Regions from separate parts of the Edwardsiella tarda ATCC 15947 genome, predicted to be linked through region 1. Evidence: predicted binding sites of a transcription regulator. Region 1 holds the regulator's gene; each other region holds the start of a gene.
The links. The regulator ArgR, encoded in region 1, controls arginine synthesis, uptake and breakdown. The targets are predictions, from matches to a motif close to ANTGAATAAAAATACANT.
Positions count from the first base shown of each region.

Region 2: argA (amino-acid N-acetyltransferase) is a predicted target of ArgR. The motif match lies at 1,923-1,940, and genes of this name have one in related genera.
Region 3: argF (ornithine carbamoyltransferase) is a predicted target of ArgR. The motif match lies at 2,116-2,133, and genes of this name have one in related genera.

Region 1 is NZ_CP084506.1:3,160,265-3,167,550, reverse strand. Features, by position in the region: gene tamB (autotransporter assembly complex protein TamB) at 1-991, shown strand, start outside; gene DCL27_RS14700 (gamma-glutamylcyclotransferase family protein) at 994-1,344, shown strand; gene ppa (inorganic diphosphatase) at 1,395-1,925, opposite strand; gene fbp (class 1 fructose-bisphosphatase) at 2,030-3,034, opposite strand; gene mpl (UDP-N-acetylmuramate:L-alanyl-gamma-D-glutamyl-meso-diaminopimelate ligase) at 3,202-4,572, shown strand; gene DCL27_RS14680 (YdgH/BhsA/McbA-like domain containing protein) at 4,870-5,148, opposite strand; gene argR (transcriptional regulator ArgR) at 5,524-5,994, opposite strand; gene mdh (malate dehydrogenase) at 6,450-7,286, shown strand, end outside.
Region 2 is NZ_CP084506.1:2,794,571-2,801,856, forward strand. Features, by position in the region: tRNA gene DCL27_RS13015 (tRNA-Met) at 36-112, shown strand; tRNA gene DCL27_RS13020 (tRNA-Met) at 154-230, shown strand; tRNA gene DCL27_RS13025 (tRNA-Met) at 272-348, shown strand; gene amiC (N-acetylmuramoyl-L-alanine amidase AmiC) at 474-1,736, opposite strand; gene argA (amino-acid N-acetyltransferase) at 1,973-3,298, shown strand; gene recD (exodeoxyribonuclease V subunit alpha) at 3,304-5,157, opposite strand; gene recB (exodeoxyribonuclease V subunit beta) at 5,147-7,286, opposite strand, start outside.
Region 3 is NZ_CP084506.1:425,658-432,943, reverse strand. Features, by position in the region: gene DCL27_RS02075 (ABC transporter ATP-binding protein) at 1-888, shown strand, start outside; gene DCL27_RS02070 (GNAT family N-acetyltransferase) at 984-1,487, shown strand; gene rraB (ribonuclease E inhibitor RraB) at 1,564-1,995, opposite strand; gene argF (ornithine carbamoyltransferase) at 2,167-3,171, shown strand; gene DCL27_RS02055 (YhcH/YjgK/YiaL family protein) at 3,223-3,711, opposite strand; gene glpC (anaerobic glycerol-3-phosphate dehydrogenase subunit GlpC) at 3,903-5,102, opposite strand; gene glpB (glycerol-3-phosphate dehydrogenase subunit GlpB) at 5,099-6,364, opposite strand; gene glpA (anaerobic glycerol-3-phosphate dehydrogenase subunit A) at 6,354-7,286, opposite strand, start outside.

The DNA of each region.
Region 1 (7,286 bases):
GTCGGGTAACGCCGACTGGCGTAATCTGAACGCCTGGCGAGCCAGCATCGCCGCCAGCGGGACTCGTCTGCGAGTAACGGTACCGCCGATGGTACGCCTCGATGTCTCGCCGAACATCGTGTTCGACGCGTCACCGAATCAGCTGTCGCTCAATGGACGCGTGGACATTCCTTGGGCGCGTATCACGGTGCAAGAGTTACCGGAGAGTGCAGTCGGCGTCTCATCCGATGAGGTGATGCTGAATAATGCCCATCAGCCGATCAAGCCCGTGACCGCCTCGATTCCGCTGCATACCGATCTGACCATCGCCATCGGCAACAATGTGCGCCTTTCGGCCTTCGGTCTCAAGGCGGCGCTCAAGGGCGAGTTGAAGGTGATTCAGAACCAGAATGGCCTGGGACTGAATGGTCAGATCATGATCCCGCAGGGGCGGTTTGCCGCTTACGGCCAGGATCTCTTGATCCGTCAAGGAGAGTTGCTGTTCGCTGGCCCTCCGGGTAATCCGCTACTTAATATCGAAGCAATACGTAATCCGGAGTCGACGGCGAACGATGTTACGGTAGGCGTTCGTGTCACGGGACTTGCCGATCAACCGAAACTGGAAGTATTCTCAGATCCGGCAATGTCACAACAACAAGCCCTATCATATCTATTGCGTGGCCAAGGGTTGGATAGCACCGGCGCGGACAGTAATGCGATGACGTCGATGTTGATCGGTCTAGGCGTCGCGCAGAGTGGTAAGCTGGTGGGTAAAATCGGCGAAACCTTCGGCGTGAGTAATTTGACGTTGGATTCACAAGGGGTGGGTGACAGTTCTCAGGTCGTGGTCAGCGGTTATGTTCTGCCGGGGCTACAGGTGAAGTATGGCGTGGGGATCTTCGATTCACTGGCCACGCTGACGTTGCGTTACCGCCTGATGCCGAATCTGTACCTGGAAGCGGTGTCTGGCGTGAATCAGGCACTTGATCTGCTCTATCAGTTTGAGTTTTAACCATGCGAGTGATTGTCTACGGAAGTCTGCGCCGTAAGCAGGGCAACAGCCACTGGATGACCAATGCCACCTGGCTGGGCGATTATGTACTGGAGGGCTACGAGCTGTATGATCTGGGCCATTATCCAGCGGTAGTACCCGGTGAGGGGAGGGTCTATTGCGAAGTGTATCGCATTACCTCGTCGATCTTGGCGGAGCTGGATGAGCTGAAGAGTAACAGTAAGGATTATCGGCGCGAGTTGATTAAAACGCCGTATGGCGTCGCCTGGATCTACATCTATCTCAACGAGGTGAGTGGATTGCCGCGTATCGCTAGCGGTGATTGGCTAAAGCGTGATGATGAGGTAGCGTGAGGAATAAAAAACACCGCCATGAGGCGGTGTTTTTTTAACACGTTAAGCGATTACTTGTTCTTAGCGCGTTCGAAAGAGGCGATGATCTCGGCCTTGGCTGCATCGGCGTTATCCCAGCCGTCAACTTTGACCCACTTACCTTTTTCCAGATCTTTGTAGTGTTCAAAGAAGTGGGCGATCTGGGCACGCAGTAGTTCCGGGAGATCGTTCACATCTTTAATGTGATCATACTCTTTGGTCAGTTTGCTGTGCGGAACGGCGACCAGCTTGGCATCTTCGCCCGCTTCGTCGGTCATCTTCAGCACGCCGACCGGGCGGCAGCGGATCACAGAACCTGGCTGCAGCGGATACGGAGTCGGGACCAGCACGTCAACCGGATCGCCGTCCAGAGACAGGGTGTGGTTGATGTAGCCGTAGTTGCACGGGTAGAACATGGCGGTAGACATGAAGCGGTCTACAAACAGGGCACCAGTGTCTTTGTCGATTTCATATTTGATCGGATCGGCGTTAGCCGGGATTTCGATCACTACATAGATATCTTCCGGCATATCTTTACCGGCCGGGACGTTGATCAAGCTCATGTCGGTTTCCTTTCATCAAACCAGAAATGGAGTGACGGCTATTATAGCCGCCACTCCACAAATGAACAGAGTATGACGCGTAATGCGCCTTGTCTGGCGCGGGATTATTCGTCGGGGAATTGGTGCATGAAATGTTCGGCATCGTCGACCATTGCGCTGCTGCCGACAAAGAAAGGACAACGCTGGTGCAGGTGGTCTGGCTCGATATCCAGAATACGACGGAAGCCGTCGCTGGCTTTGCCTCCGGCCTGTTCGGCCAAGAATGACATCGGGTTGCACTCATACAGCAGACGCAACTTACCCTGCGGATGGCTAGCGGTGCTTGGGTAGATGTAGATGCCACCCTTCAGCAGGTTGCGGTGGAAATCGGCGACCAGCGAACCGATATAGCGTGAGGTATAGGGGCGTTGTGTCTCGCTATCTTGCTCTTGACAGTATTTGATGTACTTCTTCACGCCCAACGGGAATTTGATGTAGTTGCCTTCGTTGATGGAGTACATATTGCCATTATGTGGGAAGCGCAGACGCTCGTGGGAGAGGCAGAATACCCCCAGCGAGGGATCGTAGGTGAAGGCGTGTACCCCATTGCCGGTGGTATAAACCAGCATGGTTGAGGAGCCATACACCACATAGCCTGCCGCGACCTGGCGGTTGCCTGGCTGGAGGAAGTCTTCACGCGTCACCGGCGTGCCGCTTGGCGTGATACGGCGATAGATAGAAAAAATAGTTCCGACAGAGACATTGACATCAATGTTGGAGGAGCCGTCCAGTGGATCCATCAGCACGACATATTTAGCATTATTGGCCCGGTCACCCTCGAAGATGACGATGTCATCCTCCTCCTCGGAGGCGATCCCCGCCACTTCGCCACGCGCCTTCAGTGCCGCCTTGAGTTTCTCGTTGGCGTACAGATCAAGCTTCATCTGTACTTCACCCTGAATATTTTCAACGCCGCTGGCACCGATGATATCGACCAGCCCCGCCTTATTGATATCGCGGTGGATGATTTTGGCGCCCAGTTTTATTGCGGAGAGAAGAGCGGTAAGCTCACCAGTAGCGTGAGGAAAGTCCTGCTGTTTTTCGACGATAAACTCGCCTAGCGTTTTCATGTCACATTTCCTGATTGTGAGGAGTAGCGATTTTTTTTACAAACCGCCAACGTTTTCGCAGCGTATTTTAGCTAATGTATCGGGGCATTCCTAGGCAATTTCCTTTCGCCGACGCGGGAGTCAGCGTTAGAATGTGAACTAAATCAATGCAATCAACTGGAAGTATTATGCGCATTCATATTCTTGGAGTCTGCGGCACGTTTATGGGCGGGCTAGCCTTGCTGGCGCGTCAGCTGGGGCATGAGGTTACCGGGTCAGATGCCAACGTCTACCCACCGATGAGTACGCTATTGCAACAGCAGGGTATCACTCTGTTGGAGGGCTATGATCCTGCCCATCTGGATCCGCAACCGGATCTGGTGATCATCGGGAATGCGATGGCGCGCGGCAACCCGTGTGTTGAGGCGATCCTAGAACGCAACATTCCTTACGTCTCAGGCCCGCAGTGGTTGCATGATGAAGTTTTACGCCATCGCTGGGTGATCGCGGTTGCGGGCACGCATGGCAAAACGACAACGGCCGGGATGGTAAACTGGATCCTGGAAGCGTGCGGTTATCAACCTGGTTTCGTCATCGGTGGCGTGCCGGGAAACTTCGAGGTATCGGCGCGCCTGGGCGATAGCCCATTCTTCGTTATCGAGGCGGATGAGTATGATTGTGCCTTCTTCGATAAACGCTCCAAGTTTGTTCACTACTGTCCGCGCACGTTGATTCTGAATAACCTGGAGTTTGATCATGCGGATATTTTCGATGATCTCCGGGCGATTCAGAAACAGTTCCATCATTTGGTACGCTTGGTTCCGGGCAAGGGGCGGATTATTTCGCCGGCGAACGATGCGAACCTGAAGCAAGTCCTGGCTATGGGCTGTTGGAGCGAGCAGGAGCAGAGTGGCGAGGGGGCGGCTTGGCATGCACAAAAACTGTCGCCAGATGCCAGCCACTTTGTCGTGACCCTGGATGGCGAACGTGTCGGCGAGGTGCAGTGGTCACTGGTGGGTGAACACAATATGCATAATGGGCTGATGGCGATCGCCGCCGCTCGCCATGTCGGCGTTCCGCCTGCCGAGGCGTGCCGGGCGTTGGCCAGCTTTATTAATGCGCGTCGCCGCCTGGAGTTGCGTGGCGAAGCCTATGGCGTCACTGTCTACGACGATTTCGCCCATCACCCGACGGCGATCTTGGCTACGTTGGCGGCTTTACGCGGCAAAGTAGGCGGTACGGCACGTATTTTGGCGGTGTTGGAACCGCGCTCGAACACCATGAAGATGGGCGTGTGTAAGAATGAGTTGGCACCGGCGTTGGGGCGGGCAGATGAGGTCTACCTGTATCAGCCGCAGCATATTCCCTGGCAGGTGGTTGAGGTGGCTGAGGCCTGTGTACAACCGGCACATTGGAGTGCCGATCTCGATACGTTGGTCGATATGATCGTCAAGAATGCGCAGCCGGGAGACCATATCCTCGTGATGAGCAACGGGGGATTCGGCGGTATTCATGAACGCCTACTGCAGGCGTTGGCGCAGAAAGGGGCTCAACACTAAGCGTCGCCCCTCGTGAAAGAGAGGGTGTAATGAGAAAGCACAGCCTAGGCTGTGCTTTCTTTCTATTGTATTGCCCACGGAAACGGACGTTTAGCCGCGTGCCTGCCAATCGGTTTTGGCTTGGCCCGATGGTTGGCGGCGTTCAATCTCACCAGCGTGGCGAAGAGCGCATGTTAAGGTCTTTCATCTGCCTGTTTAGCGCGTTATCACGGCCATCGGCGATGTAAACGTTTTTTACTGCTAGCATGGCGAGATGCGGCGGACGGCGTTGTGGGGGCTCTGCGTTATAGCGGGGCCTTAGCGGTAAATCAATGCAGTAGCATGGTAGCTTCCATCGATCCGTTCTTCGATGATATGAAAGGCGCTGGCACCCTGCAGGCGCGCTTTGGTCGCTAACTGTTGGCCGATGTCGGCTTCAGTACCATCTAACCCGGCGACGCTGATCACCCCAATAGGTTGTAGGTGGTTGGCCTGTGCGGTGTTGATCTCCTTGACCTGTGCTGTGTCGGCGGCAACGCCGGCGAAAGAGAGTACGGAAAGGGTGCATAGGGTGGCGATAGCCATTTTAATTTTCATTGTGTTACTCCTCTGCTTTGGCATGTAGCCTGGTTAAAAATGTGATTTATCTCTCATTACGCAGTATATACTAATAACCGATATTATTAATACCATGCTAATCATCCCTTATGTTATTTTTTGGTTTTCTATCTATGGGATAGATCCTAATGGACTAAATAACGCCGGAAAAAAGAACAGCAATTAAAAAAAGCAATTAATAACAATGAATTATTGATTTTTGCTAAAAATGCGTTCGCTGTTTAGTGACCTAGGCTGACAAGGTGTGAGATCGCGGAGAGGATGAAGTGCGCAGGGGGCGGGTGTAAAAAAGCCCGACGAGCGGGCTTGTTGTGCACATCGCATGAGGCACGGCATCACGCCGTGCGTGCGCGTTTAGAGCTCTTGTTCGAATAACGCTAAGATCGCCGTGTAGAGTTGCTCAACACTGAAGCCTTTCGCCGGGGTGGTAAAGATGGTGTCGTCACCGGCGATGGTACCGAGGATACCTTCAGATTTCCCCAGTGAGTCCAGTAGGCGGGCGATCAACTGGGCCGCGCCCGGACTGGTGTGGATCACTACGATGGCGTCGTTATGATCGACATCGAGTACCAGATTCTTCAGCGGGCTGCTGGTGGTGGGGACCCCGAGCTCGGCTGGCAGGCAATAGACCATCTCCATTTTGGCATTACGCGTCCGTACGGCGCCAAATTTGGTCAACATGCGCGAGACTTTGGACTGATTGATGCTATCGAAGCCTAACTCTTGCAACGCTTGGACGATCTCGCCCTGAGAGCTGAACTTTTCCTCTTTCAGCAGCGCCTTGAATGCCTTGGTCAGGTCTTCTTGTTTCGTCGTGTTTCGCATTCTTCACCGTAAGGTAGCTATAGACCCTATCATTATGCATATTTTTGAATTTTTATGCAATTTTGTCTGTAAGTAAGCGTGTCATCACTGGCAGTTCAGCACGAAGTGGACGAATCCTAAAGGCGCTGTGCCAGGGGAAATAGGGAAAAAGAGAGCGACCGCACGGAAAAAGTAAATGAAATGTTATTAATATGATGTTGTTGTAATGTGAATTATCGTACGGATGTAATGCTGGAGTGAATAATAGGAGATAGCAGCAGGATCGCGCTGACGATTTGTTGCTATATCTTTCATCATTAAACCCTTTTTCCCATAAACATTGCAGCAGAGCATGGAATTAGTGTGTCAGCTCGCAATCTGAGTGTTAACAGATTGTTTTTTATAGAGTGATCAACTAAGGTGCTAAGCAGTGCATTCACGGCATTCTCCATTTAAATAGTAACAAGGAGTATAGAATGAAAGTTGCGGTTCTCGGCGCGGCGGGTGGCATTGGCCAGGCGCTCGCTCTTCTGCTTAAGACACAGCTGCCTTCAGGTTCAGAACTCTCTCTCTATGATATCGCGTCGGTAACGCCGGGCGTTGCTGTCGATTTGAGCCATATTCCGACGGCAGTCAAGGTGCGCGGTTTCGGTGGTGAGGATGCCTCTCCTGCCCTGGAAGGGGCGGATATCGTCTTGATCTCTGCTGGTGTGGCACGTAAACCGGGGATGGACCGTTCCGATCTGTTCAACGTTAATGCTGGCATTATTCGTAATCTGATCAGTCAGGTGGCGCGCGCCTGTCCGAACGCCTGTATCGGTATCATCACCAACCCGGTGAATACCATGGTGCCGATTGCGGCAGAAGTATTGAAGAAGGCGGGTGTCTACAACCCGAGTAAGCTATTCGGCGTGACCACGCTGGATATCATTCGCTCTAACACCTTCGTCGGCGAATTGAAGAACCTGGATCCGGCGACCCTCGATATTCCTGTGATTGGCGGGCATTCCGGCGTGACCATTCTGCCGCTGCTGTCTCAGATCCCGGGCGTCAGTCTCACTGAGCAAGAAGTGACCGATCTGACGAAGCGTATTCAGAACGCGGGCACCGAAGTCGTGGAAGCCAAGGCCGGTGGCGGATCGGCGACGCTGGCGATGGGTCAGGCGGCGGCACGTTTTGCGCTCTCCCTGGTCCGCGCCATGCAGGGCGACGAGAATGTGGTCGAATGCGGCTATGTCGAGAGTGAGGGTGAGTATGCCCGTTTCTTCGCTCAGCCGTTGTTGCTGGGTAAAGAGGGCTTGGTACAGCGCCTG
Region 2 (7,286 bases), 370 kb from region 1:
CCGTCAGATGGCGTGTATTATTCGCCCTCATCGGACGCGGGGTGGAGCAGCCTGGTAGCTCGTCGGGCTCATAACCCGAAGGTCGTCGGTTCAAATCCGGCCCCCGCAACCAATCCGATGCGCAGCGAAAAAATATGATAGTAGTATGACGGACGCGGGGTGGAGCAGCCTGGTAGCTCGTCGGGCTCATAACCCGAAGGTCGTCGGTTCAAATCCGGCCCCCGCAACCAATTCGATACGCAGCGCAACAATATGATAGTAGTATGACGGACGCGGGGTGGAGCAGCCTGGTAGCTCGTCGGGCTCATAACCCGAAGGTCGTCGGTTCAAATCCGGCCCCCGCAACCAATTCCGTCAGCATCAATCAACACCCTTATGGGTGTTTTTTTGCATCTGGCGTTCGCCACCTCTCACGGCTCCGATTTCTCGTTACCTATCTGACGCGCCCCTTGGGTGACACCCCATCGTCAACGCTAACGCTTCGCCAGTTGTCCGCCATTCGCGAAGTAAGCCTTAATCCCGGCCAGGATCGCCTCGGCAACCTGCTGCTGAAAGGCGCTGGTACGCAGACGCCGCTCCTCTTCTACGTTGCTGATAAACGCCGTCTCCACCAGGATCGAGGGGATATCGGGCGCCTTCAGCACCGCGAAACCGGCCTGATCGACGCGATTCTTATGCAGCTTGTTAACCTTACCCAAACGATTCAACACCTCACGCCCAAACTTCAGGCTATCATTGATGGTCGCGGTCTGCATCAGATCGAATATGGTATGGTCCAAATATTGATCGCCGCTGCGGCTTACCCCACCAATCTCATCCGACTCGTTCTGGGTCTGCGCCAGATAACGTGCCGCGGCGCTGGTCGCCCCCTTAGTCGATAAGGCGAAGACCGATGAGCCGCGTACCGTCCGACTGGTAAAGGCGTCGGCATGGATAGAGACGAACAGATCGGCACGCTGCTTGCGCGCTTTGGCGACCCGCACCTTGAGGGGGATGAAGACATCTTCGTAGCGTGTCATATAGACCCGCATGTTAGGCTGACGTTTGATCAGCGCGCTGAGACGGTGGGCGATCTTCAGCACGATATCCTTCTCGCGCGTACGGCTCTTGCCGATGGCTCCGGGATCTTCGCCGCCATGGCCAGGGTCAAGCATGATGATGATCGGGCGATCACGCCCCGCCTTCCCCTTCTGTGGACCCGCCTTAGGTAGGGTGCGTTCCAGATCGCCCTTGTTGTAATCTTCCAACAAGGCCAGCAGGGGATCGTCCTCATCCTCCGTACGGGCGGCGGACGATCCGGCGGCGGGATAGAGATCGACCACCAGACGATTTTTAAACTCGGCGAATGGTGCGAGGGTAAACACCTTCGGGCTGATGTTCTGCTTCAACTCCAGCACCAAGCGCACGGTATCCTGATCGAACTGCCCCACTCGCGCATGCTTCAGATAGGGATCGCCGCCCTGAACCTGGTGGCCAATGCCCTTAAGCACACTGTTGAGATGAACGCCCTGGATATCGACCACGATACGATCGGGGTTGCTGAGGGCAAACTGCTTATACTTCAGCGGCTGGCTCGACTCCAGCGTCACACGGGTATAGGTCGACGACGGCCATACCCGCACGGCGATAACCTGCGCCGCCGCGGCAAAACCGACGCGACTCACGCTGAGAAACCAAGTGGCCGCCGCGGCCTGCAACAGGCGACGACGCGTTAGGCTATGGTTGGAATCTGTCATGTAACCCCAAGGAATCACGCTACAACACCGCTCCGGCACCCCTGCGCCGGGAAAAGACCGGCGAAACTTTAGCGAAACCCTCCAGGGATGTCATCAGAAAATCCCGGCGAGAATTTAACAATCTATGTCCTCGCTCCGCGCCATCCACACTATGACGACCATTTGCCGCTTGCCTTTTGTACAGTAACAGAATAAAAATACACTTTATTCGAATAAAAATTCAAAAAGGAAGCAGCATGAAGGAGCGCAGCACCGAACTGGTTCAGGGGTTTCGCCACTCTGTACCCTATATCAACGCTCACCATGGCAAGACGTTCGTCATCATGCTGAGTGGGGAGGCGATCGCCGACGATAACTTCGCCGGTATCATCAACGACATCGCACTGCTGCATAGTCTCGGCATCCGCCTGGTGGTGGTGTATGGCGCCCGCCCCCAGATCGATGCGTTGCTCCAGCAGCAACATCAGCCGGCCCGCTACCATAAACAGACTCGGGTCACCGATGCACGCACCCTGGAGCTGGTCAAGCAGGCCGCCGGTCAACTCCAACTGGACATCACCGCCCGCCTATCGATGAGCCTCAACAATACGCCGCTGGCCGGCGCGCATATTAACGTCGTCAGCGGCAACTTCGTCATCGCACAGCCGCTGGGGGTGGATGATGGCGTCGACTATTGCCACAGCGGGCGCATCCGTCGCATCGATGAGGCCGCCCTGCGCAATCAGCTGGATGCCGGCGCCATCGTGTTGCTCGGGCCGGTGGCGGTCTCGGTCACTGGCGAGAGCTTTAATCTTACCAGTGAGGAGATCGCCACCCATCTGGCGATTAAGCTACGCGCGGAGAAACTGATCGGTTTCTGTGCCGAACAAGGGGTACGCGACGACGACGGCGTCATTCTCTCTGAACTGCTGCCCAACCAGGCAGAGCAGCGCATCGCCGTACTGGAGCGTGAGGGGTTGGCAGGCGAGGGGGAGGCGCGTTTCCTACGCGGCGCGATCAACGCCTGCCGGAGCGGAGTACGGCGTAGCCATCTCATCAGCTATCGGGAGGACGGCGCCCTGTTGCAAGAGTTATTCTCTCGCGATGGGATCGGTACCCAGATCGTGATGGAGAGCGCCGAGCAGATCCGCCGCGCCAATATCAACGATATCGGCGGCATCTTGGCGCTGATCCGTCCGCTGGAGCAACAGGGGATCCTGGTGCGCCGTTCGCGCGAGCAGTTGGAACGCGAGATCGAACGTTTCACCCTGATCGAACGCGACAACATGACCATCGCCTGCGCCGCCCTCTACCCCTTCGAGCAGGAGCGCATGGGGGAGATGGCCTGCGTGGCGGTGCACCCGGAATACCGCAACTCGGCGCGCGGCGAACAATTACTGCAACGCATCACCGCCCAGGCGCGCCTGATGGGCTTGGAGAAGCTGTTTGTGCTGACCACACGCAGCATCCATTGGTTTCAGGAGCGCGGTTTCCGTCCGGTGGAGGTCGACCTGCTGCCGCAACAGAAAAAGGCGCTGTATAACTACCAGCGCCGCTCTAAGATCTTATTGACCGAACTGTAACCGATTCACGCTGCGGCGGCCGCCAACAGGCGAGCCATCAGCCCGCTGCGGCGCTCCGTCGGGGTGCGAATGGCGCGCTCCAACGCCGCACGGGTGGCGAATACGGTCAATTGGTCACGCGCACGGGTGATGGCGGTATACACCAGCTCCCGCGTCACCACCGGCGAGGGGTGGCTCGGCAACACCAGCAGGGTATGGTCAAACTCCGACCCCTGCGACTTGTGCACCGTCATCGCCCAGGCGGTCTCATGAGGCGGCAGCCGGTTTGGCTGCACCGCACGCGTCTGGCCATCGCTCGCGATAAACCACACCAGCCAGCCCTGCTGCTCATCGCCTAAGGTGATGCCAATATCGCCGTTGAACAGCTTCTGACTGGCGTCATTACGGGTGATCATCACCGGACGTCCGGCATACCAGGCCTTCTCGCCTGCCCCACGCTGCAACAGGCCGGCGCGCTGTAGCGTCAAGGCGATGCGCTCGTTCAAGCCATGCAGGCCGAATGGCCCCTCCCGCAGGGCGCACAACGGACGGAAACGGGCGAACTCCGCCAGGATCTGGGCGGGCTCCTGTCCCGCACGGATGCCCTCCAGCATCGGGCGATACCCCGCCAGACAAGCGTCCAACAACGCCAGGTAGTCATCATCCTGCACCATCTCACGCCAGCGCAGATCGGCGAAGGCCGCCTCCAGACAGGCCAAGGCCGCGCGTCGTTCGCCCTGATTGACCGCCTGTGCCAGGCGGCCGATGCCCGAATCGGCGGCGAAACGATAGCTACGGCGTAATAGGCTGATGGCGTCGCGCAACGCCAGCGCCGGTTGCGCCGGCCCGGCGGGGATCGGTGCCGCGCACAGGCGACTCAACTCGGCGGCGCGGGGGGCACTGAAGCCATACTCGGCGAAACGGCACAACTCCCCCAACACGGCACCGGCCTCGACGGAGGCCAATTGATCGCGATCGCCCAGCAGAATCAAACGTGCCTGCGGCGGCAATGCCTCGATCAGGCGCGCCATCATCGGCAGATCGACCATCGATGCTTCGTCGACTACCAAGACATCCAGATGGAGCGGATTGTCTCGATGGTAACGCAGACGGGCGCTGTCCGCGCGTGCGCCCAACAGGCGATGCAGGGTCAGCGCCTCACGTGGCAATGCCTCGGCCTGATGCGGTGGCAATGCCAATCGCGCCAATGCCTGGCCTAGCGACTCGCTCAATCGCGCCGCCGCCTTACCGGTCGGTGCCGCCAGTTGAATCCGCGGCGGACGCTCGGCCGCCAACGCGACCAAGGCCGCCAACAGGCGCGCCACCGTGGTGGTTTTTCCGGTGCCGGGCCCTCCCGAGATCACCGCCACCCGGCGCGTCACCGCCACCGCCGCCGCCACCTGTTGCCAATCCGGCTCCTCGTGATCCGCACGCGGGAACAACTGCGCCAACACCGCCGTCAGCCGTGGACTATCCGCGCTCTGCTGCGCGCAGGCCGTGGCGAAGAATGTCGCGACCGTCCCCTCATCCTGCCAGAGACGTTGCAGATACAGATTACCGTGGCTAACCACCAGCGGGGTCGCCCGCTCGCCGTGACTGACACAGGGTTGCGCCAACAGATAGGCCTGCCAACGATCCTCGTCCCAACCGCCAAGAAGGGGAGGCCAACGATCGGCCTGCTCCGGAAAGCGTCGACTCAACGCCGTGACGCTCAGCGCCGACAAGGGCAAGCAGACATGCCCCGCCGCCAGCTCCAGGCTAACCAACGCCGCCGCCAGCGCCAGATGGGGCTGTTGCGGAGCCAATAGGTGGGCAAATTGCAGATCCAAGGGGCGCAGGCTGTGCTGTTGCGCCAACTGGGAAAGCAGCTCATCGCACATCGTCATCTCCTTCTTCCCCAGCGAACAGACGATCCAAGGCCGTCACCAACGCCTGCGAGGGTCGGCAGGCGAAGACGCCCTGCCCCGGCACCGCACGCGTCATGCCGCGCAGGAAACAGTAAAATACCCCCCCGAAGTGGCGCTGATAGTCATAGTCAGCCACACGGTGGCGCAGATAACGGTGTAAGGCCAGGCTATACAGCTGATACTGCAGGTCGTAACGGTGCGATACCATCGCCGCCGCCATCGCCGCATCGCTGTAGGCCTTTCCCGTCTCACCCAACCAGTTCGATTTATAATCCAGCAGGTAGTAACGCCCACGATGGCAGAACACCAGATCGATAAACCCCTTCAGCATGCCGTCGACCGCGTTAAACGCCAACGGGGGGCTCTGGGCCGACAGCGCGTCATGGCGCCGGATCACCTCATCTAGCCGGGCGGGATCGAGCGGACGGGCGATCGGCAGGTAGAACTGCAACTCGGGCTGGCAATGCGTCGGCGCCAGTTGGCTCAGACTCAACCCTTGCGCATCTAACGGCGCCAGGAGGATTTGCGTTAACCAATGCGCCAATGCGGGCACCCACTCGGGCGCTAAGCCCTGCTCCTGGCAACGTTCGGCCAGCCAGAGTTCATCGATAGGCTGAGTGAAATCCAACGCCTCTAGGAGGCTGTGTAGAAACGTGCCCGGTGCGGCGCCGCGCGGGAAACTATGGGCATCCAGGCTCGGTGCGGGCGGAGCGCGGTGCTCGCCGGCGGCATCGATGTCCAGATGGGGCAACAGCTCCAGGTAACGCCCACTGCTGCCATGTTGTTGCAGCGCCGAATAACTGGTCACGCGCCAGGTGTCGCGCAGCGAGCGGTTGAAGGCCTTAGCGCACAAGGTACGCGCCGTCGCGAGTGGGCCTTGCCAGGCCTCGACGTCGACAGGAGCCAGACGCGTCAGGCGGATATCGTCATCCTGTAATGCCTGCAACGCCTGATGTAACCCCTCGGCATCGCAGGCGTCGCCGCGCTGTAACAGATACCCTAACGCGCTATGGTGCAAGTCGCTTTCACCTTGCTTCTTGCGATTGCCGAGCACCAGCGGGGCGATACCCAACGCACAATAGTAGATGGAGCGAGTGACGCCGACGTACAACAGGCGCAAATCCTCCGCCAGACGTTCCTGATCGGCTCGAGCCAACGCCTGCTCGTCCGCGCACAGATCCCAGACGGCTTGTAGGCTGTGGGATTCGTGATACAGCCCCTGACGCTGGCGGCGAAAGGTGGCGACGAAGGGCAAAAAGACCACGGGAAACTCCAATCCCTTGGACTTATGAATGGTCACCACCTGTACCAAGTGCCGATCGCTCTCCAAGCGCATCTGCTGGCTCTCCGCCTGCGGCTGCGGGCTATCGATCTGCTGCGCCAACCAACGCACCAGCGCCGGCTCGCTCTCCAGTTGCTGCGCCGCCTCCTGCAACAACTCGCCCAGATGCAACACATCGGTCAAACGGCGCTCGCCCCCCGACGTCGCCAACAGGTTCTCGGCCAAGCGACGGCGGCCGATCAACTCACGCAACATCGGTAAGACGCCACGCCGCTGCCAGTGGCGCCGGTAGTCATCGAACTCATCCACTACCGCATCCCATCGCCGCTCATCTTGATTCAATGCATCCAGCTCGGCGGCACTCAGCCCCAACAGGCCGACAGCCAAGGCGCTGCGCAGGGTACGGCTCTGCGCTGGTGCCAGGATGGCCTGCAACAGCCACAATAGATCGCGGGCCTCCGGGGTAGAGAAGACGCTGTCACGGTTCGACAGATACACCGAGGGGATGTTGAGGGCACTCAAGGCATCACGCATCACCGTCGCCTCATGGCGACTGCGTACCAGGATGGTCATATCGGCGGCGCACAGCGGCCGCCCCTCCGCACCCTCATCCTCGCCGATCAACCGCGCCTCTCCCCGTTGCCCGGCGCTGAGCCAATCGCGGATCTGCGTCGCACAGCGTTGCGCCATCACATGCAGGTACTCTTGCTGGCTACAGCCGGGTACGTCGTACAGCCACAGATCCAACGCCGCCTGCGCGACATCGTCGATCAGCAGCCGATGATGGGCATTCTTCGGCGCGGCTGCCACCGGCAAGAAG
Region 3 (7,286 bases), 910 kb from region 1:
TACCCGCGCGAACTCTCCGGCGGCATGCGGCAACGCGTCGGCTTTGCCCGCGCCTTGGTGGTCGATCCCACCCTGCTGTTGATGGACGAGCCGTTCTCGGCGCTCGATGTGTTAACCGCCGAGACCCTGCGTACCGATCTGCTCGATCTGTGGAGTGAGGGCAAGCTGCCCATCAAGTCGATGCTGATCGTCACCCATAACATCGAGGAGGCGGTGTTCATGTGCGATCGCATCCTGCTGCTCTCCTCGCACCCCGGGAAGATCATCGCCGAGATCGCCGTCCCCTTCCGCCACCCGCGCAACCGCCTCGATCCCGCCTTCCGCCATCTGGTGGATGAGGTCTACGCCCAGATGACGGCACGCAATAGCGACAACACCCTGCGCAACGAGCTGCGCCTCGGCTCCTGGCTGCCACACGTCTCCACCAACCTGATCGCCGGGCTGTTGGAGAGCCTCTCCGCCGCCCCCTATCACGGGCGGGCCGATATGCCGGATCTGGCGCTGGCGCTCCACATGGAGGTCGACCGGCTGTTTCCCGTCGCCGAGGTGCTGCAACACCTGGACTTTGCCAGCGTGCAGCAGGGCGACATCATCCTCACCCCGGCCGGGGAGCAGTTTGCCGCCATGGATACCCAGCCGCGCAAGGCGTTATTCGCCGAACACCTGCTACGTCATGTCCCCCTGGCGATGTTGATCAAGAGCGTGCTCGACGAGCGCCCGGGCCATCGCGCGCCGCGGGTACGCTTCGAGCAGGAGTTGGAGGATGCCCTCTCCGATCAGGCCGCGCGTGAGACGCTGGATAGCGTGATCAACTGGGGACGCTACGCCGAGATCTTCTCCTATAACGATCAGACGGAGACCTTCAGTCTGGAGGATGTGGAGTTCTAACGCCGTGCCGTCGCCCTGACGGCACTTGCATTCAGGCGGGTTAGGGTGCTATTTAAAGGGTTCCCTTATCCGCCCACTTGCACATGGACCGTCCCATGACCGAGCCACACACCGCCGATATTCTCATCCGCCCGCTGACCCCCGCCGACAACGCCGCGATCGCCGCCGTGATCCGCCGCGTCTCCGCCGAGTGTGGCCTCAGCGCCGACAAGGGGTTCACCGTCTCCGATCCCAATCTGGATCGTCTGGCGCAGAGTTACGCGGCGGCGCGCAGCGCCTACTGGGTGGTCGAGCTCAACGGCGAGGTGGCGGGCGGCGGCGGTATCGCCCCGCTGGAAGGGGCCGCGGCGCACCTGTGTGAGCTACAAAAGATGTATTTCTTACCGGCGCTGCGTGGCCGCGGGATCGCAAAGCGTTTGGCGTTGCAGGCGCTGGATTTCGCCCGGGGCCAGGGGTTCACCCACTGCTATCTGGAAACCACCGCCACCCTGCTCGACGCCATCGCCCTGTACCAACATCTGGGATTTTCGCGCATCGACCAGGCGCTGGGCGCCACCCGCCACGTCGACTGCGAGGTACGCATGCTGCGCGCGCTCTGATCGGCGTGGCCCATAGACAAAAAAAGGGAGCCGCTCGGCTCCCGGAGACGCGCTCGACGCGCGTTATCAGCGGTGATTAGTGGCGACGGCCGTCGTCATCTTCGTCGACGTCATCCTCGTCATACTCCCCCTCGTCGTCGCCCTCTTCGCCGTCCGGATCCTCAAAGTAGGTTCCCCAGCCGTCGTAGCTGACGCCATGCTTCTCCGCCAGGGTCATCAACTGCTCGACCTGTGCGTCGATGGTGTCGGCATTTAAGCCCACCTCGCTGATCACATCACAGCACATCAGCAGGACGCCCTCTTCGACCTCCAGCTCTTCGGCGTCGGTCACTTCGTAGCCCAGCTTGAACGCCTCGACGGCGGCCTGCTCTAACGTCTCAAAGCGCTCCGCCGACAGGTGGTGCTCGATGGTGTACAGCGCATCCGGATCGCTGCCGTCATCCAGCAACTCTTCGATAATCATGCGGGTTTCTTCACGCTGTTCTTCTAGCAGCTCTCGGTTTGCCATTTCACTGATCCTCAATCGCTAAGCCTTTCGCGCATTCTCCCACAGGCGGCGACGCCTCACCACTCCCGCAAAAACAATATTTCCGCCTCAGGGGTTGAAATTGAATTTTAATACACATAATGTGAATATAAATTCATCAGCACATCACATTCCACAACGGAGACAGGCCATATGGATCAGCTTCATCAGCATCACTTCCTGCGCTTACTGGATTTCACCCCACAACAGATTGCATACCTAATCAATCTTGCCGCCGAGCTTAAGCACGCCAAGAAACAGGGGAGTGAGGTGGCGCGCCTGACAGGAAAGAATATCGCCCTGATCTTCGAGAAGGACTCCACCCGTACCCGCTGCGCCTTCGAGGTCGCCGCCCACGATCAGGGGGCCCACGTCACCTATCTCGGCCCGAGCGGTAGCCAGATCGGCCATAAGGAGTCGATCAAGGACAGCGCGCGCGTGTTGGGGCGGATGTATGACGCCATCCAATACCGTGGCTTCGGTCAGACGGTGGTGGAGACGCTGGCGCACTACGCCGGGGTGCCGGTGTGGAACGGGCTGACCGATGAGTTCCACCCCACGCAGATCCTGGCGGACTTGCTCACCATGCGCGAACACTGCGCCAAGCCGCTGTCGGCCATCAAGCTGGCGTACCTCGGCGATGCGCGCAACAACATGGGCAACTCGTTGCTGGAGGGGGCGGCGTTGATGGGCATGGAGTTGCGCCTGGTGGCCCCGCGCGCCTTCTGGCCGGAGGCGGCGCTGGTGGCTCAGTGCCAGGCGGTAGCAGAGCAGACCGGCGCCAAGCTGATCCTGACGGAGGAGGTCGCCGAGGGGGTACAGGATGCGGACTTCCTGTATACCGATGTCTGGGTCTCAATGGGAGAGGCCAAGTCCGTCTGGCAGGAGCGTATCGCCCAGCTGCTGCCCTACCAGGTCAACATGCAGACGCTGCAACTGAGCGGCAATCCCCAGGTGAAATTCCTGCACTGCCTGCCCGCCTTCCATGACACGATGACCGCCGTGGGGAAACAGATGGCCGAACAGTATGGCTTACACGACGGGATCGAGGTTACCGATGAGGTGTTCGAGTCGCCGCACAGCATCGTCTTCGATCAGGCGGAGAACCGCCTGCATACCATCAAGGCGGTGATGGTGGCGACGCTGGCCGGCGCCTGACGCCGCTATCGGGGCGGCCTCGGCCTACCTGGCCGTACCGCCCTCTCGCCCTTAGTCGGCCAGCAGGCCGAGCGCGCGCGCATCCAGCTTGATCACCGCCTTGCACACCGGTGCGGGAGCCCCCAGCGCACACAACGGCTTATGCACCTCGCCCGGATAAAACACCACAAAGTCACCCGGCTGCAACGTCAAAGACTTCTCCTGTAGGCCACCTGCACCCAGCGGCAGGAAGGCGATATCCTTATCCGCCAACCGATCCTCGCCGGGCACCCCAGGAGCCAGGTTGCTAAAGCCCATACCCTCCTGCCCCTCCAGCACAATCTGCACATCCAGATAGCGGGCGTGGTATTCGGCACGGCGCGTCTCGGCGGCGGCGGTCTCGTCGTGGGCGATCAAGACAAACTGGCGCTGGGCGTCGATCTCATAGCGTCCTGCCGGCGTCGCCGCGCTGAAGTTGGCCATCACATACTCGATCGCCTGGCGGATCGCCACCGGCAGATAGGGCATCTGGGCGAGGTAGTGAACATTACCCGTCAACATGATTTTTCATTCCTTTGTTTATAAAACCATGTTTTATTTTATCGGGAAGTGGACGACGTAACTGCGCCGCCCGCCACATTTATCGGTGCGGGCGCCAGAAAGAAAAAAGGTCTCGGCAACCGCCGAGACCAAGTAGGGACACTCACTCAAAAATTATCATGACAAGTTAGGGGAAAATAGCGTATCAAGCCTTACGCCAAGGCCTGCGCCAGCAGGGTGATCGGATGCTCGCAGCGCTTGCTGGTCGACATCTCGATCTGCCACTTGCAGGTCTCGCAGTCGGTCACCACCAGATCCACCCCACTGGCTTCGATCTGGCGGAACAATCCGGCGCCGATGCCTTGGGCGGTCTCGTAGTTCTCCTTCTTGAAACCGTAAGTACCGGCGATCCCGCAGCATTGAGAGTCGAGGATGATCAGTTCGACGCCGGGGATCATCTGCAACAACGCCAGGGTATAGGGCGCCCATCCCATGCGTTCCATATGGCACGGCGTATGGTAGGCGATCTTCAGATTCAGCGGCTTGAGGGGCAGCGTGCGGCCAGCGTCGAGCAGGCGATAGAGATGACGCGTCGCCAGCTCCACCCGATCCCGCACCGGCGTGGTATCGATATCCAACACATGTGGATACTCGTCGCGCAGCATAAAAGTACAGCTCGACGAGGTCGCCACCACCGGGATCCCCTTCTCTAACACCGCCTCGCTCAGGGAGTCGGCGTTCACCCGCGCCTGCTTCTTGGCCTGCTCGATGAAGCCGTTGGCCACCAGCGGCACGCCGCAGCACTTCTCGCGCGACAGCAGTTGAACCCCGATGTCCATGGCATTAAATACCCGCACCAGATCCTTGCCCAGCTGCGGGTGGTTGTAGTTGACGTAGCAGCCGTGGAAAAACGCCACCTGCTCCGTGAAGCGTGCCTGCTCGCTCGCCTGCTTGCGCATCCAGCTACGGAAGGTGCCGTGGGAGTATTTGGGCAGCTCACGACGATGGTCGATCTTCAACGCCTTATCCAGCAGTTGACGCACCGGCTTCAGACCGGTGGTGGCGTTGATCAACGGTGCAAACGGCGTCGACAGCGTCCCCATCAGATCGGTATGGCTGAGGATGGCGTCGCGCAGCTTCGGCTTGTGATTACCGTACTGGGTCTTGGCGCGCAGGATGATGTCGCCGATCTTCACGTCGGACGGGCAGGCCACCTCGCAACGCTTACAGTTGGTGCAATACTTCAGCGCCTCATCATACAGTTGCGGATCTTTCAGACGCAGGCGCTCGCCATCCGGGCCGGCCTGCTTCGGGCCGGGATAGGCCGGGTTAACCTTCGCCACCGGGCAGTAGGTGGTGCACACGGTGCATTTGATGCATTGTTCAAAGCTGTTGTCAGCAGGCAGACTCATTGTGCCTCCTCCGCCAAGATCTGTTGCGCGGCGTGCAGGGCGGTAAGCAGGGAGACCCCTGCGCCACAGCCCTGATGGATCGGATCATAACCGCCCAGCACGGCGCCGGCGGCATACAGGTTATGCAGGGTCGCGCCATCGACGCGGGCGCGTTGGCTGGCGTCGGTACGCACCCCAAACTGGAGATAGGGTTGCGGGGCAAACATCGATGCCTGGCACCACGCGCCACGCTCGGCCTCCGCGATCACCTCCAGGCCAAACACCGGCTCGCGCACGCCGGCAAAGTCGGCGCGTAACCCGTTGCTAAAGAAGCTACCGCTAGCCAGCACCACATGGCGAGGACGCAAGGGGATGTCGCCGTGGTTGCGGGTATACAGGCGCGTCACGCGCCCCGCCTCACACTCGGCACTCACCACCGTGTCGCCCGGCATGATCAGGCCGCCCAACGCCTGGAAACGGCGACGCAGCTGCTGATGAATATGGATCCCTAACACCGACGGCGGCAGGGTCGGCAACAGCATCAACGGGCGTGAGACCGCCGCGCGTAGCTGCGCCAAGGCATCGTCGCAATCCACCCCGATACAGGCGGGCAGGAAGATGGCGTCAACGTCAGCCGCGTGGCGATTGAGTTCGTCGGCCAGCAGGCGGCGATTCTCCGCCACGTCGAGCACCCGGGCGATGTTGACCGCACGGAACTCGCTCGGGTTGGCGCGTAGGCGATCCAACGCCGGCAGCGTCAGCTCCACCACCTGGCAATGCGCCCCCTGCTCCTGTAGGGAACCCGCCACCAATTGCGGCTGGAAGTCGAGGAATCCCTCGATGCCCGCCACCAGAATGCGTTGCCACGGCAACGCGCTCGCCACATCGCTGACCGGCACCTCATTCGGGCTCAACCAAGTCAGGCGACGGGTCCCCAGCGGGGTTACCCGCAGGTGGTTGCGTCGATGATCGCCGACCAGCGCCAGACCGCTACGCTCCAGCAGGCGCTCGGCCTCCAGCGCATAACGGGAAAAGTGCTCGCCGCCCAGCAGGCTATAGGGGTGCTGCGGCGCCTGACGCTGCAGCTCGTCGATCGCCGCACGCGGCTCGGTGACCGCCGTACCATCCGGCAGGCGCGACAACAGATCGAAGGAGCCGGAGGAGAAGTGCAGCGCGCTCTGCCCGGCGCTGACGATGGCGCAACGCTGTCCGGCCTCCGCCAGGCGAATGCCGCACACCAAACCGGCCAGACCGCCACCGATCATCACCGTATCAAATTTCATCGTCATTCTCCCCACGCTGCGGCGGCACGGCATCCATACCGCACAACCCCTGATAAACCCAACTGGTAAATTCGCTTTCGCGCAATGCATCGCCCCAGGCGATCGGGCGGATCCCCTTCCAACGCTCGTTCAGGAAGTGAGAGAGCTGCTCGATGGATTGTTGCGGCGTGGTGACCTTAAAGCGATTCAGCAGACCGGCGGCGCGGCACGCGCACAGCTCGCCCTGGCAGGTCCCCATCCCCACTCGGGTACGACGGCGCAGATCCACCAGGTTATTCACCGTCAGGGAGTCGACCGCGTAGCGGACCTCACCGGCGGTCACCGCCTCGCACTCGCATACCAGGCTGCTATTCAACCGATCGCCGCTCAGCAGACGGTCGGCGCGATCGCCATGGCGATACACCGCCGAGCCGCGGATCGGCGCCGGTAGGGAGATCACCTTGCGCAGCGTCTCTTCAGCCGACTGTTCAGAGCCAGGCAGCGGCTCGCTGGCGGTGGTACAGGGTGTGGTGACGCCCAACTTCTCGCACACCTTATCCGTGGCCCATTCGGCCATCAGCCGGTAGGTCATCAGCTTGCCGCCGGTGATGGTGATGAACCCCTCCATCCCATCGCGCGCGGCGTGATCGAGCAGCACGATACCGCGGCTCACGTTACGACCGCTCGGGTCATCGTCGCTGGCCACCAACGGACGAACCCCGGCATAGGCGCGCAGGATGCGGGTTGCCGCCAGCTTCGGCGCCAACTTTTCGCCCTCACGGATCAGGACATCGACCTCCTGCGGCGTGACCAGCATGTTATCGATCTGATCGTAGTCGATATGGGTCGAGGTGGTGCCGATCAGCGAGATGGTGTCGCCCGGTACCAGGATGTCGGCATCCGCCGGCTTACGGCAGCGGTTGATCACCATGTTATTGATGCG